2 regions of the Nocardioides marmoribigeumensis genome follow, and region 2 is predicted to be linked to the other one. Evidence: predicted binding sites of a transcription regulator. Region 2 holds the regulator's gene; the other holds the start of a gene.
What was found. Region 2 encodes LexA, which represses DNA repair genes until DNA is damaged. Its sites were predicted from a motif close to TCGAACANNTGTTCGA; they were not measured.

Region 1: a site for LexA is predicted at 3,229-3,244, ahead of J2S63_RS04295 (DUF6504 family protein). Genes of this name have one in related genera too.

What each region holds. Positions count from the first base shown of each region.
Region 1 is NZ_JAVDYG010000001.1:889,139-897,100, forward strand. Features, by position in the region: gene J2S63_RS04285 (DNA polymerase III subunit alpha) at 1-2,162, opposite strand, end outside; gene J2S63_RS04290 (SAV_6107 family HEPN domain-containing protein) at 2,167-2,661, opposite strand; gene J2S63_RS04295 (DUF6504 family protein) at 2,672-3,055, opposite strand; gene J2S63_RS04300 (YbaK/EbsC family protein) at 3,310-3,870, shown strand; gene J2S63_RS04305 (phytoene desaturase family protein) at 3,872-5,176, shown strand; gene metF (methylenetetrahydrofolate reductase [NAD(P)H]) at 5,198-6,127, opposite strand; gene J2S63_RS04315 (polyprenyl synthetase family protein) at 6,165-7,241, shown strand; gene J2S63_RS04320 (hypothetical protein) at 7,275-7,691, opposite strand; gene J2S63_RS04325 (Rv2175c family DNA-binding protein) at 7,796-7,962, opposite strand, start outside.
Region 2 is NZ_JAVDYG010000001.1:38,835-46,796, forward strand. Features, by position in the region: gene J2S63_RS00145 (vitamin B12-dependent ribonucleotide reductase) at 128-2,989, opposite strand; gene nrdR (transcriptional regulator NrdR) at 3,137-3,619, opposite strand; gene J2S63_RS00155 (lysoplasmalogenase) at 4,215-4,997, shown strand; gene J2S63_RS00160 (LysM peptidoglycan-binding domain-containing protein) at 5,104-5,514, opposite strand; gene lexA (transcriptional repressor LexA) at 5,834-6,562, shown strand; gene J2S63_RS00170 (MXAN_6640 family putative metalloprotease) at 6,669-7,962, shown strand, end outside.

The DNA of each region.
Region 1 (7,962 bases), 850 kb from region 2:
TCCCGCAGGATCGGGCGCAGGTCGTCGTGGAGGTAGGTCGGCAGGCGGTAGCCGTGCTTGGCCTCGAGGTAGGGCGTGATCATGTCGCTCTTGACCGGGCCGGGCCGGAACAGCGAGATGTCGGCGATGATCTCGCCGAAGGTCTCCAGGCCCGACTTGCCCACGAGCTCGCGCTGGCCGGGCGACTCGATCTGGAAGATGCCGAGCGTGCGGGCGGTGCCGATCAGCTCGAAGGTCGCCGGGTCGTCGAAGGGCACCTGGGCCGGGTCGTCCAGGTCGATCTCGACGCCCTCGACGCGGCGCACCTCGGCGACCGCGTGGGCCATCGCCGACTGCATCCGGATGCCGAGCACGTCGAGCTTGAGCAGGCCGAGGTCCTCCACGTCGTCCTTGTCGAACTGGCTCATCGGGAAGCCGGCGAAGCTGGCCTCGACGGGCGTGCGGTCCAGCAGGGTGTGGTCGGACAGCAGGACGCCGCACGGGTGCATGGCGATGTGGCGGGGCAGGCCGTCGAGACGCTCGGCAAGCGAGAACAGCAGCCCCAGCCGCTGCTCGCCGAGCCCGGCGGCGCGCAGCTCGGGCAGGTCACGCAGGGCCGCGCGGGCGTCGCGCGCCCGGACGCGCGGGAACGCCTTGGCGATGGCATCGAGCTCGCCGCCGGGCAGGCCGAGCGCCGCCCCGACGTCACGGATCGCGTGACGGACGCGGTAGGTCTCGCGCATCGACACGCTCACGCAGCGCTCGCCGCCGTAGCGGTCGAGGACCGCCTCGTAGATCTCCAGGCGTCGGGCCGACTCGACGTCGAGGTCGATGTCGGGCAGGTCGCGCCGCAGCGGTGAGAGGAAGCGCTCCATGAGCAGGCCGTGCCGGATCGGGTCGACGCCGGAGACCCCGAGGAGGTAGTTGACCAGGCTCCCCGCCCCCGACCCGCGGGCGGCGGACCGGATGCCGCGCTCGCGGACCAGGTCGCAGACGTCGGCGACGGTGAGGAAGTAGGAGGCGTAGCCGAGCGAGGCGATCAGCTGCAGCTCGTCGTCGAGGCGCTTCCAGATGCGTTGGCGGGGCGCGTCGCCGTAGCGGCGGCCCACCGCGCCCTCGCACCTGGCGCGCAGGACGTGGTCGGCCGAGACCAGCCCGCCCCGGGTCACCTCGGGGGCGAGCTCGGGGAAGTGGACCTCCCCGAGGCCGAGGTCGCGCCGGGGGTCGAGCGCGCACCGGTCGGCGAGCACCCGTGTGCGGGCGGTCAGCGCGCGGCACTCCCGGCCGTCCAGGCCACCGAACCGGCCGACCTCCTCGACGGCGACCGCCATCTCCTTGCCGGACTTGAGGTAGCCCTCGGCGTTGCGCCGGTCGAGGTGGCGCAGGTCGAGCGGCACCAGCCGACGGGCGGCGTCGAGCACGTCGGTCACGACCGCGTCGCGGCGGTCGGCGTGACGGACCAGGTTGCTCACCACCGCGGGCAGCCCCTCGGCGCGCGCGGCCCGCGCCATCCAGGCGGCATGGAGCGCGGCACCGGCACCGGACCCGCCGACGCGGTGGTTGACCACCTCGACGGCCAGGTCGGCGGGGTCGAACAGGTCGCGCCAGCGTCGCAGCACCGCTCGGGCGTGGTCGCCGCGGCGAGCGGTGGCGGCGAGCCCGACCTCGGACGCGGGACCGAGCAGCGCCACCACGTCGCGGCCGGCGGCGTGCTCGGCCACCAGGTCGAGGCTGCACACCGGGTCGCCGCGGTCACCGAGGAGGTGGGTGGCCGAGACCAGCCGGCAGATCGCCGCCCACCCCTGCTTGCTGCCCGCCAGGAAGGTGACTCGCGGGAGCCGGCGGTCTCGGGTCGCGCCACCCCGGGCCGGGGTGCGGGGACGCGGGGCCGGCCGGTCCCCGTCGTGGCGACCGTCCCGACCCGACCCCCTGCCCGGGCCGTTCGCCGGCCGGAGGAGTCCCGAGGGGGCGAGGGCCAGGTCGACGCCCAGGACCGGCCGGAGGCCCGCCCGCTGGCAGGCCTTGACGAAGCGGACTGCGCCGTAGACGCCGTCACGGTCGGTCAGTGCGAGCGTGTCCATCTCGTGCTCCGCGGCGCGACCGACCAGCACGTCGGGCAGCGAGGCCCCGTGCTGGAGGGAGTAGCCGGACGCGACGTGGAGGTGGACGAACGGGTCGCCCACCGCGCTAGCCGAGCCGGGCGAGCCGGTCGACGCAGGGCCGGTGGGGGGCCAGGCCCAGCGACTCCTCCACGATCGCGAGGAACCGGTCGGCCTCCCGCACCAGGTCGTCGGCCTCGCGCTCGGTCACCGCGCCACGGGCCCCCGAGGCCGCCGCGGCCCGCTTGGCCGCGCCCTGGGAGAAGAACGCCGCCCACTCGGCGAGCTCGGGGGCCACCTCGGCCAGCAGGACCCAGGCGTTGCGCTGCGGGCGGCGCCGCCGGGGCTGCACGTCGGGACGGGCACGGGCCGCCAGCATCGCCGCGGTCGCCCGCAGGGCTGCCATGTGGGCGTGGGCGTAGCGCAGTCCCACGTCACCCACGGTGATCGCCTCGCTCAGCGCCCGGGCGGAGCGCTCGAGGTAGGCGAAGCTGGCCGCCGGCACCGCGAACGGGTCGGTCGGGCCCGGCGGGAGCACGGTGGGACCGGTCGGCGCAGTCGTCGACCTCGTCGTCGTCGTCATCGGGCGGGCCTCAGTCCACGCACCGGGCGAGCAGCCAGGTGCCGTCGGCCCAGTCGAAGACCAGGTCGAAGACACCGCGGCCCTCGCGGGTGGCGTTGCGTCCGGCGGCCGCCTCGACCCGCCAGACCTCGCGCTCGGCGAGCGGGTCGGTGGCCGGGTCAGGGGCCGGGATGACCGTGGTGGCCTCGCCGGCCCGGCGGCCCTCGTCCGTGCCGCGGGCGGCGTCGGCCTCCGCGGACTGCCACCACGGCCCGGTCTCCACCCAGCGGGAGAGCACGTCGGCGACCTTCCACAGCCGGCCCCGCCACAGGAACTGCTCAGGGCCCTCCACGGGTCCCTGGGCTCCCCTCACCATGCCCCGGCGGACCTCCACCGGGTCGTCGTACCTGCGCATCCCCAACCTCCACGGATCGTGCGTGCCCTCCGGACACCGGCGGGCTCGCCGCGTGTCCCTGCCTGTTGTCCTCGACCCGTCCGACCCCGACTGCTGCGCACGCTCCCCTCGCTCACCTGAGCGTGAGAGGGTGCGTGGCGGGGGTGGGGGTCGAGGTCACCCCCGCCAGGTGTTCGAACAAGTGTTCGAACGATCGTCAAGGTAGTCGCCGCTCTCACGTGGCGTCAACCCCGAGTCGAGAGCTGTGGAGGACCGTGAACCCGTCGAACCCCTCGAGCCCCGGCCCCTCCACGTCCCCCACTCCACCGGGGACCACCGACAGTTCTGCCGAGGACGGCGCCGGCGCCCGCGAGCACGCCTCGATCACCGCGTTCCGCGCCGCGCTCGCCGAGGCCGGCGGGACCGGACGCGTCGTCGTGCTGCCCTCCTCGGTCCACACCGCCGCGCTGGCCGCGGAAGCGCTGGGCTGCGAGGTCGGCGCCATCGCCAACAGCCTGCTGTTCGACGCCGCCGGGTCCCCCGTCCTGGTCCTCACCAGCGGTCGCCACCGCGTCGACACCGCCAAGGTCGCCGCCGAGCAGGGCCTCCCGCCCCTGAAGCGCGCCACCCCCGAGTTCGTCCGTGAGCACACCGGCCAGGTGATCGGTGGCGTCTCCCCCCTGGCCCACCCCTCACCGGTGCCGACCTACCTCGACCGGGCCCTGCGCGACTACCCCGAGCTCTGGGCCGCCGCCGGGCACCCGGCCGCCGTCTTCAGCACGACGTACGACGAGCTGCTCGCGCTCACCGGCGCGCGCGAGATCGAGGTGGGCTGAGGTGGCACGCGTCGCCGTCGTCGGCGGTGGGCTCGGCGGCTGCGCCAGCGCCGCCCGGCTGGCCAAGCTCGGGCACGAGGTGACGCTCGTCGAGGCGCTCCCGAGCCTCGGCGGGGCGATCGGGGTGACGCGCCAGGACGGCTTCGAGTGGGACACCGGCCCGGCCACGACCGCGCTCCCGGCCGTGCTGCGCGACCTGTTCCGCAAGTCCGGCCGGCCGCTGGAGCGCGAGCTCGACCTCGTGCCGGTGCAGCCGATGCGCGAGCACCGGTTCGTCGACGGCACCCGGGTCGTCCTGCCCTCGGGCAGCCGCAGCGAGCAGATCCAGGCGATCGACGAGGGCCTGGGGGCCGGCACCGGCCGCCAGTGGGCCGACTACGTCCACAGCCAGGCCGAGCGCTGGGACCTGCTCCGACGCGACTACCTCGAGCGCCCCTGGTCCCCCACCGGCGCGTCGAGGGAGACCCAGGACCTGCTCCGCAGCCGGCTGATGATGCACAAGGCGGTCACCCGCGCCTTCAAGGACAAGCGGCTGCAGACCCTGGCCTGGCACCACGCCGTGCAGGGCGGTCACGACCCGCGCAACGTGCCGGCGTGGTTCGGGATCCTCGACTACGTCGAGCAGACCTTCGGCACCTGGACGTTCCCCGGCGGCTTCGGCCGCCTCGCCGAGCTGCTGACCAAGCGGCTCGGGGAGCGCGGCGTCGCGGTGATGACCGGCACGACCGCCAAGGACCTCGCGATGGGTCCGCAGGGCCCGCAGGCCGTCGAGACCACGAGCGGCACGGTCGACTGCGACAAGGTCGTGGTCGCCGTCGACCCCCGCCGCCTGCCCGCGCTGCGCGAGCACGTGGACCGCTCGATGCCCGCCCTCCCCCCGGCGGTCTGCCACGTCGGGCTCGCCCAGGAGGTGCCCGACATGCCGCACGAGATCGTCGTCCACGACGAGTACGTCATCAGCGTGCGCACCGACGGCCGCGCCCCGGCCGGCAAGTCGGCCTGGACCCTGATCGGTCGCGGCAAGCTCTCGGAGGACCTGGTCATGGCCCTGGCCCGCAAGCGCATCGACCTGCGCGACCTGGTCGAGACACGGGTGGACCTGTCCCCCCGCCAGCTCGTCGAGCAGTGGTCCGGCTCGCCCGCGGGCGTCCTGTGGCAGGGCCGGGCGACCGTCACCGACCGGCTCTCGGTCGAGACCCCGCTGCCCGGGGTCTACGCCGCCGGGGCCCACACCGGGGGCGGCGGCTGGGTCCCGTTCGTCGGGCTCACCGCAGCCGTGGTCGCCGACGCGATCGGGCCCGCCTGAGGCTCGCGCGAGACGTCCTGCCTAGCCCACGGGGAGGCGGAGGTTGGCGTAGATCTCGCTGGTCGCCTTGGACTTGTTGAGCGTGTAGAAGTGCAGCCCCGGCGCCCCGTCGGAGAGCAGCGACTCGCACAGCTCGGAGGCGACCGCGATGCCGGCGCGGCGCACCGCCTCGGCGTCGCCCTCCTGCTCGGCGATCCGGCTGACCACCGAGGCGGGCACCTCGCGCCCGGAGAGCTCGGCCATGCGGGTCACCTGGCGCAGGCTGGTGATCGGCATGATGCCCGGGACGATCGGGATCGTCACGCCGGCGGCGTGGGCGCGCTCCACGAGGGAGGCGTAGTCCGAGGCCTGGAAGAACATCTCCGTGATCGCGAACTCGGCGCCGGCGGACTGCTTGGCCAGCAGCACCGCGACGTCGTCGTCGAGCGTGGCGGCCTCCCGGTGGCCCAGCGGGAACGCGGCGACGCCGACGGAGAAGTCACCGAGCCGGCGCACCAGCGCGACCAGCTGGCTGGCGTAGGTCAGGCCGCCGGGCGCGGTGACCCAGGGTGTGCCGGGTCCGGCCTCGGGGTCGCCGCGCAGCGCCAGGACGTTGCGGATGCCGGCGCCGGCGAGGTCGCGCACGACCTGCGTCATCTCCTCGCGCGTGTGGCCGACGCAGGTCAGGTGCGCCATCGGCACCATCGTCGTCTCGACGGCGATCTTGCGCGTGATGCCGATCGTGCGGTCACGCGTGGAGCCGCCGGCGCCGTACGTCACCGACACGAACGTCGGCTGCAGCCGCTCCAGCGAGCGCAGGGTCTCCCACAGCGCGACCGTCCCAGCCTCGTCGCGGGGAGGGAAGAACTCGAAGGAGAACGACAGTCCCTGGGCGAGCAGCTCGGGCACCCGGGGGCCCGGCTTGACGGCCGCACGGGCCGGGGCGGCCGGGTCGCGAGGGTCGGTCTCCATGTCGGTAGACGTTACGGGGCAGGGATACGCTCGCGCGGTGACCGCCGAACCCTGGGACGACGCCCGCTTCCGCGCCGACGTGCAGGACGTGCTCGACACCTTCGTCTCCGCCCAGGCCGAGGCCCTGGTGGACCTCGGCCCGGACGCCCGCCGGCTGACCGACGCGGCCTCGGCCGCGGTCCACGGCGGCAAGCGCTTCCGGGCGATGTTCTGCCACTGGGGCTTCCGCGCGGTGCGCCCGCCGGCCGACGACGCCGAGACCCGCGGGCTGCTCCGCGCGACCGCGTCGCTGGAGCTGCTGCATGCCTCCGCCCTGGTCCACGACGACTTCATGGACGCCTCCGACACCCGCCGCGGCCACCCGGCGGCGCACAAGGCGTTCGAGGCCGAGGCGCGTGAGGCGGGGTGGCCCGGCCAGCCGGAGCAGTACGGCGCCGCGGCCGCGATCCTGCTCGGCGACCTGCTCCTGTCCTGGGCCGACGAGCTGCTGCGCGGCTGCGGGCTCGAGGGCGCGCGCGTGCTCGACGCCCTGCGGGTCTTCGACCTGACCCGCACCGAGGTGGTCACCGGCCAGTTCCTCGACGTCTCGGTGCAGGCGCGGGGCGAGTCCGACGTCGACCAGGCGATGCGGGTCCTGCGCTACAAGTCGGCGAAGTACTCCGTCGAGCGACCGCTGCACGTGGGCGCGGCCCTCGCCGGCGGCGACGAGGCGGTCCACACCGCCCTCACGGCGTACGGCGTCCCGTTGGGTGAGGCGTTCCAGCTGCGGGACGACCTGCTGGGCGTCTTCGGCGACCCCGAGGAGACGGGCAAGCCGGCCGGCGACGACCTGGCCGAGGGCAAGCGCACCGTGCTCGTGGCGCTCGCGCTCGAGGGCGCCGACCCCGAGGACGCGCGGCGGCTCGACGACGCGCTCGGCCGGCCGCTGGCCGACGAGGAGGTCACGCGGCTCCAACGGCTCATCGAGCGCACCGGGGCGCCCGCCCAGGTGGAGAAGCGCATCGAGGGGCTGACCGCCGACGCGCTGCGCGCCCTGGCCGACGGACCGTTCACCGACGAGGCCCGCGGGCGCCTGACCGACCTGGCCAGGGCCGCGACCCAGCGCGCGGTCTGACCGGCCCCGCCGACGGACGGTGGAGCCCCCGGGTCAGTGCTTGACCGGGAGCTCCTCGAGGTCGAGCGGGGGGCCCTCTCCGCGCAGGACCACCGCGAACGCGCCGCCCTCCCCCTGCGTGCGCCGGCTCAGGATGCCGAGCGCCTCCTGGAAGCACGGCTCGTCGTGCCGGGCCAGGGGGCTCCAGCCGTCCCACAGCAGGACGGTGCCGTTGCCTCCCCCGCTCTCCAGCGAGATCTGGTCGAGGGAGTCGGCGTCCGGGGACTCGACGGCCGCGCACAGCGCCTTGGTGAAGGCGTCGCGGTCCTCGAGGGTCCAGCCGTCGAGGTGGCGGAAGGTCCAGCCGGCGTGCTCGACGGCGTGCTGCACGTCCTCGACGTGGGCCGCGTTGTGCCACTGGTAGACGTCGGGGGGTGTGTGACCTGCCAGGAGGGCGGCCAGTCCGCTCATGCTCGTCTCCTCGTTCGCCTCACTCGGCGCCCGGGGGCGGACCCCACGGGCCTGTGCCCCGACCATAGACCCGGGGCGAGGCGCGTGAAAGGCCGTGCGAGGGGTCAGAAGCCCATGGACTGGGCCCGCCGCTTGACCTCCGACCCGCGGTTCTCCCGCAGCGCGTCGATCGGGCGCCCGGGCAGCGTGGGGTCGGCGGTGAAGACCCACTCGATGATCTCGTGGTCGGTGAACCCCGCGTCGTGCAGCACGGTCAGCAGCCCGGGCACGC
Region 2 (7,962 bases):
TGGGCTGCTACTCCCAGAGCACGGGCGGGCCGGACGACGCGCTCGCGCGGCCGGTGCCGACACAGGCGCCGGCCCGGTCCCCGCAGGGGGAACCGGGCCGGCCTGCTCATCGACGACGCCGCAACCGTCAGCTGCAGCCGCTGGTGCTGCCGCAGCCCTCGCACACGTAGCACGAGCCGGCGGGCCGCATCTTGGTGCCGCAGGTGAAGCAGAGCGGGCTGTCGACCGCGGTGCCGGTGATCTTCTCCATCAGCTCGGCGCTGGTGTGGGCGCCCTCGGGCGCCGGCTTGGCCGCCGGGGCCTCGACGTCGACCGTCGCGGACAGCTCGGGTGCCTTGTCGGCCTCCGCGCCGTGGTCCTTGAGGGCCTCGACCTCGCTGACCTCCTCCACCTCCGGGAGCGGCTCGTAGGAGCCGGTCTCGAGCTGGCGCTTGCGCTCCTCCGCGGAGTAGATGCCGAGCATCGAGCGCTCGTCGAAGGGCAGGTAGTCCAGCGCCAGACGGCGGAAGATGTAGTCCATGATCGACTGCGCCATCCGCACGTCGGCGTCGTCGGTCATGCCCGACGGCTCGAAGCGCAGGTTGGTGAACTTCGCGACGTAGGTCTCCAGCGGCACGCCGTACTGCAGGCCGATCGAGACCGCGATCGAGAAGGCGTCCATCACGCCGGCCAGGGTCGAGCCCTGCTTGCCGAGCTTGAGGAAGATCTCGCCGAGCTCGCCGTCCTCGTGCGCCCCCGAGGTCATGTAGCCCTCGGCGCCGCCCACGGTGAACGACGTGGTGCGGCTCGCGCGGCTCTTGGGCAGGCGCTTGCGGAACGGCTTGTGGACCTCGACGACCCGGGCCTCGGGCTCCGCCTTGTCGGCCGGCTCGGTCTTGGCCTTGGCGTCGGCCAGGGGCTGGCCGACCTTGCAGTTGTCGCGGTAGACCGCGGTCGCCTTGAGGCCGAGCTTCCATGACTGGAGGTAGATGTCCTCAATCTCCTCCACCGTGGCGGTCTCCGGCAGGTTGACCGTCTTGGAGATCGCACCGGAGAGGAACGGCTGGCAGGCCGCCATCATCCGCACGTGGCCCATCGGGGCCAGCGCCCGCGCACCCATGGCGCAGTCGAAGACCTCGTAGTGCTCCTGGCGCAGGCCGGGGGCGTCGATGACGTGGCCGTGCTCGGCGATGTACTCGACGATCGCCTCGACCTGCTCCTCCTGGTAGCCCATCTTGCGCAGGGCCCGGGGCACGGTCTGGTTGACGATCTGCATCGAGCCGCCGCCGACGAGCTTCTTGAACTTCACCAGCGAGAAGTCGGGCTCGATGCCGGTGGTGTCGCAGTCCATCATGAAGCCGATGGTGCCGGTGGGTGCGAGCACCGAGGCCTGCGCGTTGCGGAAGCCGTTGCGCTCACCGAGGCGCATCACCTCGGCCCACGCCTTCGTCGCGAGCTCGTGGACCTGGTGGTCGCCGGAGTGGATCGTGCGCACCGAGTCGTTGGCGGCCTGGTGCTTGCGCATGACCCGCTTGTGGGCGTCGGCGTTGCGGGCGTAGCCGGCGTAGGGACCGACCACCGCGGCGAGCTCGGCGGACCGCTTGTAGGAGGTGCCGGTCATCAGGCTGGTGATCGCCGCGGCCATCGCCCGGCCGCCGTCGGAGTCGTAGCCCAGGCCCATCGCCATCAGCAGCGCGCCGAGGTTGGCGTAGCCGATGCCGAGCTGGCGGTAGTCGACGGTGGTCTTGCCGATCGACTCGGTCGGGAAGTCCGCGAAGCAGATCGAGATGTCCATCGCGGTGATGATCAGCTCGACGGCCTTGGCGAACAGCGGCGCGTCGAAGGTGTCGTCGTCCTTGAGGAACTTGAGCAGGTTGAGCGAGGCCAGGTTGCACGAGGAGTTGTCCAGCGACATGTACTCCGAGCAGGGGTTGGAGGCGGTGATGCGGCCGGTCTCGGGGTTGGTGTGCCAGTCGTTGATCGTGTCGTCGTACTGCAGGCCCGGGTCGGCGCACTCCCACGCCGCCACCGCGATCTTGCGGAACAGCTCGCGGGCGTCGACCTGCTCGATCGACTCGCCGGTCATGCGGGCGCGCAGGTCGAACGACGTGCCGTTCTCCACCGCACGCATGAACTCGTCGGAGACGCGGACCGAGTTGTTGGCGTTCTGGTACTGCACGGAGGTGATGTCGCGGCCGCCCAGGTCCATGTCGAACCCGGCGTCGCGCAGCGCGCGGATCTTGTTCTCCTCGCGCGCCTTGGTCTCGACGAACTCCTCGATGTCGGGGTGGTCCACGTCGAGGACGACCATCTTGGCCGCGCGGCGGGTCGCGCCGCCGGACTTGATCGTGCCGGCGGAGGCGTCGGCACCACGCATGAAGGAGACCGGGCCCGACGCGGTGCCACCGGAGGAGAGCAGCTCCTTGGAGGAGCGGATGCGGGAGAGGTTGAGGCCGGCACCGGAGCCGCCCTTGAAGATGAAGCCCTCCTCCTTGTACCAGTTGAGGATCGAGTCCATCGAGTCGTCGACCGAGAGGATGAAGCACGCGGAGACCTGCTGCGGGGCAGGCGTGCCGACGTTGAACCACACCGGGGAGTTGAACGAGAAGTACTGGTGCAGCAGCAGCCAGGTGAGCTCGTGCTCGAACAGCTCGGCCTCGGCCAGGCTGGTGAAGTAGCCGTGGGCCTCCCCGCCCTCGCGGTACTTGTGCACCACGCGGTCGATCAGCTGACGCAGGCTGGACTCGCGCTCGTCGGTGCCGACCGCGCCGCGGAAGTACTTCGTGGTGACGATCGTCGAGGCGTTGACGGACCAGAACTCGGGGAACTCGACGTTGCGCTGCTCGAAGACCGCCTCTCCGGTCTTCCAGTTGGTCTGCACGACGTCGCGACGCTCCCAGGTCACCTCGTCGTAGGGGTGCACGCCCTCGGTGCTGAACACCCGCTCGATCTTGATGCCTGACTTGCGTGCGCCGCGCTGCTTGGCGGGGCTGTTCACCGTCTCTGTCATGCCGTTGTCCCTCTCCGTTGATGGAACCGTGGTGGCTGTCTGCTCATTCCGGTCGTGCTGTCGTGCTGTGGTGCTCTGGTCGTGCGGTGGGGAGAAGCAGGTGGTACACCCCGGCGCGCCGCTTCCCCACGACGCGCCAGGGTGGTCTCAGGTGGGCGCCCCGGCCGCGTGGAGCGGGTCGCCGCAGGCACGGGAGCGCAGCTCGGCGATCTCGGACTCGAAGTCGTCGGCGGACTCGAAGGCGCGGTAGACGCTGGCGAAGCGGAGGTAGGCCACCTCGTCCAGGGCGCTGAGCGGCTCGAGGATCGCCATCCCCACCTCGTGGGCAGGCACCTCGGCCCAGCCCGCGCCGCGCAGGGCCTCCTCGACGCGCTGCCCGAGCCGGGCCAGCTGGTCCTCGGTGACCGGGCGCCCCTTGCAGGCCTTGCGCACCCCCGCGATCGCCTTGTCGCGGGTGAACGGCTCGGTGGCTCCGGAGCGCTTGACCACCACGAGCTGCATCTGCTCGACGGTGCTGAAGCGGCGGGCGCACTCCGAGCACGTGCGCCGGCGGCGGATCGCGCCGCCGTCCTCGCTGACCCGGCTGTCGAGGACCCTGGTGTCGGTGTGGCGGCAGAACGGACAGTGCATCGGAGGCCTCCTCCCGGGGGACGGGTGACGGGGTGCTGACGGCTGCTGACGGGGTGGCGCGGGGCGGGGGTCTCGGCCTGCTCCCCTCCCCTGCCTGTGGACGGAGGTGTGTGGAACGTGGGGAGAACTGGCCAGATCATGTGGAGTAGTAACCACTATCTGTGGAGAACTACAGCCGTGTAACTACTAGATGTGGGGGAGAACGTACGCCCAGTTGCGGACGGGCGCAACCCTCCTCGCAGATCGGGCCTGTCGCGTGTCGCGAGCGGCCTCGCACGACACCGCGCACGGCACATCGCACGGCACAATGACCCGGTGCCTCGCAAGCCCGCCCACGTCCCACGCCACCGCCGCGGCGTCACCCGCGCAGCGCTCGTGACGGCCACCGCGGTCCTGGTCGCGATCACGCTGGTCCAGGTGGTCGGGGTCGCCCACTTCGCCGAGGCCGCGCTGACCGGACGACCCACCAGCTGGCTGCCCGCCGCGGTCGCCCTGGTCGGCGGGGGGCTGGGCGCCGCCCTCACCCTCGCTACCGTCCAGGCGCTGGTCCTGGACCTGAGGACGCGGAGCGCCCGCAGTCGGCAGGATGCCTCCCGTGACCCCCTCTCCCCCGGCCCCTCCGCATCCGTCCCGACCCAGCGCCCCGGCCCGGCCGCTCCTGCGGCACCCGCAGGCGCTCGCAGCCGCGCGGGCGTACACCGCGCTGGCCCTGGTTGACACCCGGCTGGCCGGCCACGCCGACCCGTCGGTGCGCCGGTGGCGCAGGCTCACCAAGCCGCTGCTCATGCCGGCGCTGGCGAGCGCCTTCTCGCTGGCGACCCCCCAGGAGGCCTCCGTGCTGCGCCGCGGGACCCTCGTCGCCCAGGCCCTGTCCGGGGCCGGGGACGTCGCCCTCCTCGGCCAGGGCGAGCGGGCCTTCCTCGCCGGCCTGGGGTCGTTCTTCGGTGCCCACATCGCCTACGTCACCGCCTTCGCCAGCAGGGCGCGCCCCCGGCACGACCGCAGCCACCTGACCGGCACGAAGGCCGCGGCCGCCACGTTCGCGACCCTGGGGCCGGCGTTGGCCTGGGCCGCGGGACGCCGCGCACCCGCACTCCGCGCGCCGGTCGTGGCGTACGCCGGGATCCTGTCGTCGATGGTCGCCACCTCCTCCCGCCTGGGCGACGACGTCGCACCGAGCGCGCGCCGCACCGTGGTCGTCGGCACGGCGACCTTCCTCGCCTCTGACGCGACCATCGCGCTGCGCCGATTCGTGCTGAGCTCACCGACCCCGCGGTCGGACGCCGTGGTCATGGCGACCTACACCGCCGGACAGGGCCTCATCGCCGCCGGCGTGGCAGCCGCCCTGAGGGGGCACGGCCCCGGTGGGCCCTCGTGAGGGGCCGCCGTGGAGCGGGGCACGTGCGAGGGCCCCGCTCCACGGCCTGCCCGTGCCACCGACCCGGGTCGAGGGAGCCGGTGGCGGATCGGGGGTCCCGGGCTCGTCAGCCCCGCGGGACCGCCAGGACCTGACCCTCGGTGAGGGTCGCGTCCGGGAGCGAGTTGAGCCGCTCGATCGTGTAGACCATGTCGCGGACCTCGCCGGGCTCGGCGATCGTCGCGGCGATCCCCCACAGCGTCTGCCCCCGCTCCACCTCGACCGTGCGGATGGGCTGCGGGTCGCCCGCCTCGCGCGTCGCGAAGGACGCGCCACCCGCCGCGAGCAGGCCGAGGACCACCATCACGGTCAGGACCAGCGTGAGCACCAGACGCCCGCGCCGGGTCAGCCGGACCGGGGCCCGGTCGGTCTCCACGGGCCGGACCTGGCGGACCTGGCGGACCTGGCCCACCCGGACCTGCGGGACCGGACGGCTCGCCACCGTGCGGCGGCCTCCTGCGATCACCATCGTGCTCATCGTGTCCTCCTTGCTCTGCGACCCCTGTCGCCTGGCTTCTCGGCGTCAGGAGCAGTCCAACCGCGCCCACCGACATTTCCGTGAAGCTGTCCGTCGAACGCATGTTCGATCGAACATGTGATCGAAGATAGGGGGGCGAGCAGCATCGCGCAAGGGCTGGGCCGAACAGATGTTCGACACCGGGCGGGGAGGGCGGCCCACCACGCCGCCGCGCGCGGTCGACACGCCGCGTTCGAACACGTGTTTGAACTCGGTCGGTCGCTGGGCATAGCGTGGGCCCCGTCATCCCGACACCACACCGGCTTGGAAGGCGGAGCTCATGGAGCGCAAGGAGCGCAGCGCGACGACCCCCTCACGAGGACGCTCCAACGTGAGCGAGCTGCCCGACGGGCCTCCCGACGCCTCGGGGCTCACCCCCCGACAGCAGCGGGTCCTGACCGTGATCCGGGAGTCGCTCCAGACCCGGGGCTATCCGCCGAGCATGCGCGAGATCGGCGAGAAGGTCGGGTTGACCAGCTCCTCCTCGGTCGCCCACCAGCTCCGCACGCTGGAGGACAAGGGCTTCATCCGTCGTGACCCCAACCGGCCCCGCGCGCTGACCGTCGCCGGCCCGGCCGAGCCCGAGGTGCCCGAGGGCGGGATCGACGAGACCGGCATCGACGACGCCCAGCCGACCCCTGCCTACGTCCCGGTCGTCGGGCGCATCGCCGCCGGCGGTCCGATCCTCGCCGAGGAGCGGGTCGAGTCGGTCTTCCCGCTCCCCCGCGAGCTGGTCGGCGAGGGCACGCTGTTCCTCCTCGAGGTGGTGGGCGACTCGATGCTCGACGCTGCCATCTGCAGCGGCGACTACGTCGTGGTGCGCCAGCAGGCCACCGCCGACAACGGCGACATCGTGGCGGCCCTGCTCGACGGCGAGGCCACCGTCAAGACCTTCCAGCGCAAGGACGGCCACGTCTGGCTGCTCCCCCACAACGAGGCCTACGAGCCCATCGACGGCACGCACGCGACGATCCTGGGCAAGGTCACCACCGTCCTGCGTCGGGTCTGAAGGTCCCGCTCCGGACACGGGTTCTGACATAGGCTTGGCGGCGGTCCGCTCCGGACCGCCCCGGCCCGCGCGGCCGGCACCCCGATCCCCGCACCCAGGACGTCTCGTGCCCCCTCTGCGTTCCCGGTTCGCCGCGACCGTCACCGCCCTGGCCCTCGCCACCCCGCTGGGCCTGGCGAGCCTGGCCGCCGGCCCCGCGGACGCAGCGACGACCGCCCAGGTCGGCGTCGGCGTCGGCGCCACCCTGCGTGAGGCGGGCGCCGCGGCCAGTGCCCGCGTCTCCACCTGGAACGCCGGGCGACGCGCCGCCGAGGCGGCCCTCGACCGGGCCCAGCACCGGCTCGCTGCGGGTCGCCCGGCGCCGGCCCGTCCCGTCGGCGACCGATCCGACTTCACCCTCACCCTGCGTGCCCTCAAGGTCGGGCTGCGCTACCTCGACCCCGGCGACCGGGCGGCGGCCCGCTCGGTCCTGGCTCGGCCGTCCCAGGGCGTCAACGACCCCAACGGCGACGGCTACCGCGTCAAGCCCCGGCGCTCCTGCTCCACGCACGTGTGCGTGTGGCGGGTGACCAGCACGTCCGACAAGGCCTCACGTGGCCAGGTCGCCCTCACCAAGCAGGTGATGGAGCACGTCTGGGACCGCATCGTCACCCAGGGCGGCTATCGCGCACCACGCCCCGACCGCGGTCGCGGTGGCGACAACCGGCTCGACGTCTACCTCGCCGACATCGGCGACGACGGCCTGTTCGGCTACTGCGCTCCCGAGGGCATGGCCTCCGGCCGCTCGGCCTCGGGCTACTGCGTCCTGGACAACGACTTCTCCCCCGACCAGTTCGGGGCCAGCCAGACCGTCACGGCCAATCTCGAGGTGACCGCTGCCCACGAGTTCTTCCACGCCGTCCAGTTCGCCTACGACGTCGACGAGGACGACTGGTTCATGGAGGGCACGGCGATGTGGATGGAGGACGAGATCTACACCGACGTCAACGACAACGTCCGCTACCTCCAGGGCAGCCAGCTCACCACCCCGACCCGTTCGCTGGACCAGGCGGCCAACGGCCTGGGCGGGCCCTACGTGTCGTGGATCTTCTGGCGCTACCTCAGCGAGACCTTCGACGACGACGGTGGCACCGGCCTGCCGCTGGTGGTGCGCGACGTCTGGCGTCGGGCGCAGGCCTACACCTGGGCCTACCCCCGCACCTACTCGATGCGCGCGCTCGGCCGGGCGGTCGCCGCGCGCGGCAACAGCCTGGCCAACGTCTTCGCCCGCTTCGGCGAGGCCAACCGTCACCCCCGCGACGCCTACACCGAGGGAGAGCAGCAGCACTACCCGACGGCGCCCGCGGTGAGCCGCTACAGGCTGTCCGGATCGGTCACGAGCACCGGTGAGAAGGTCGCCA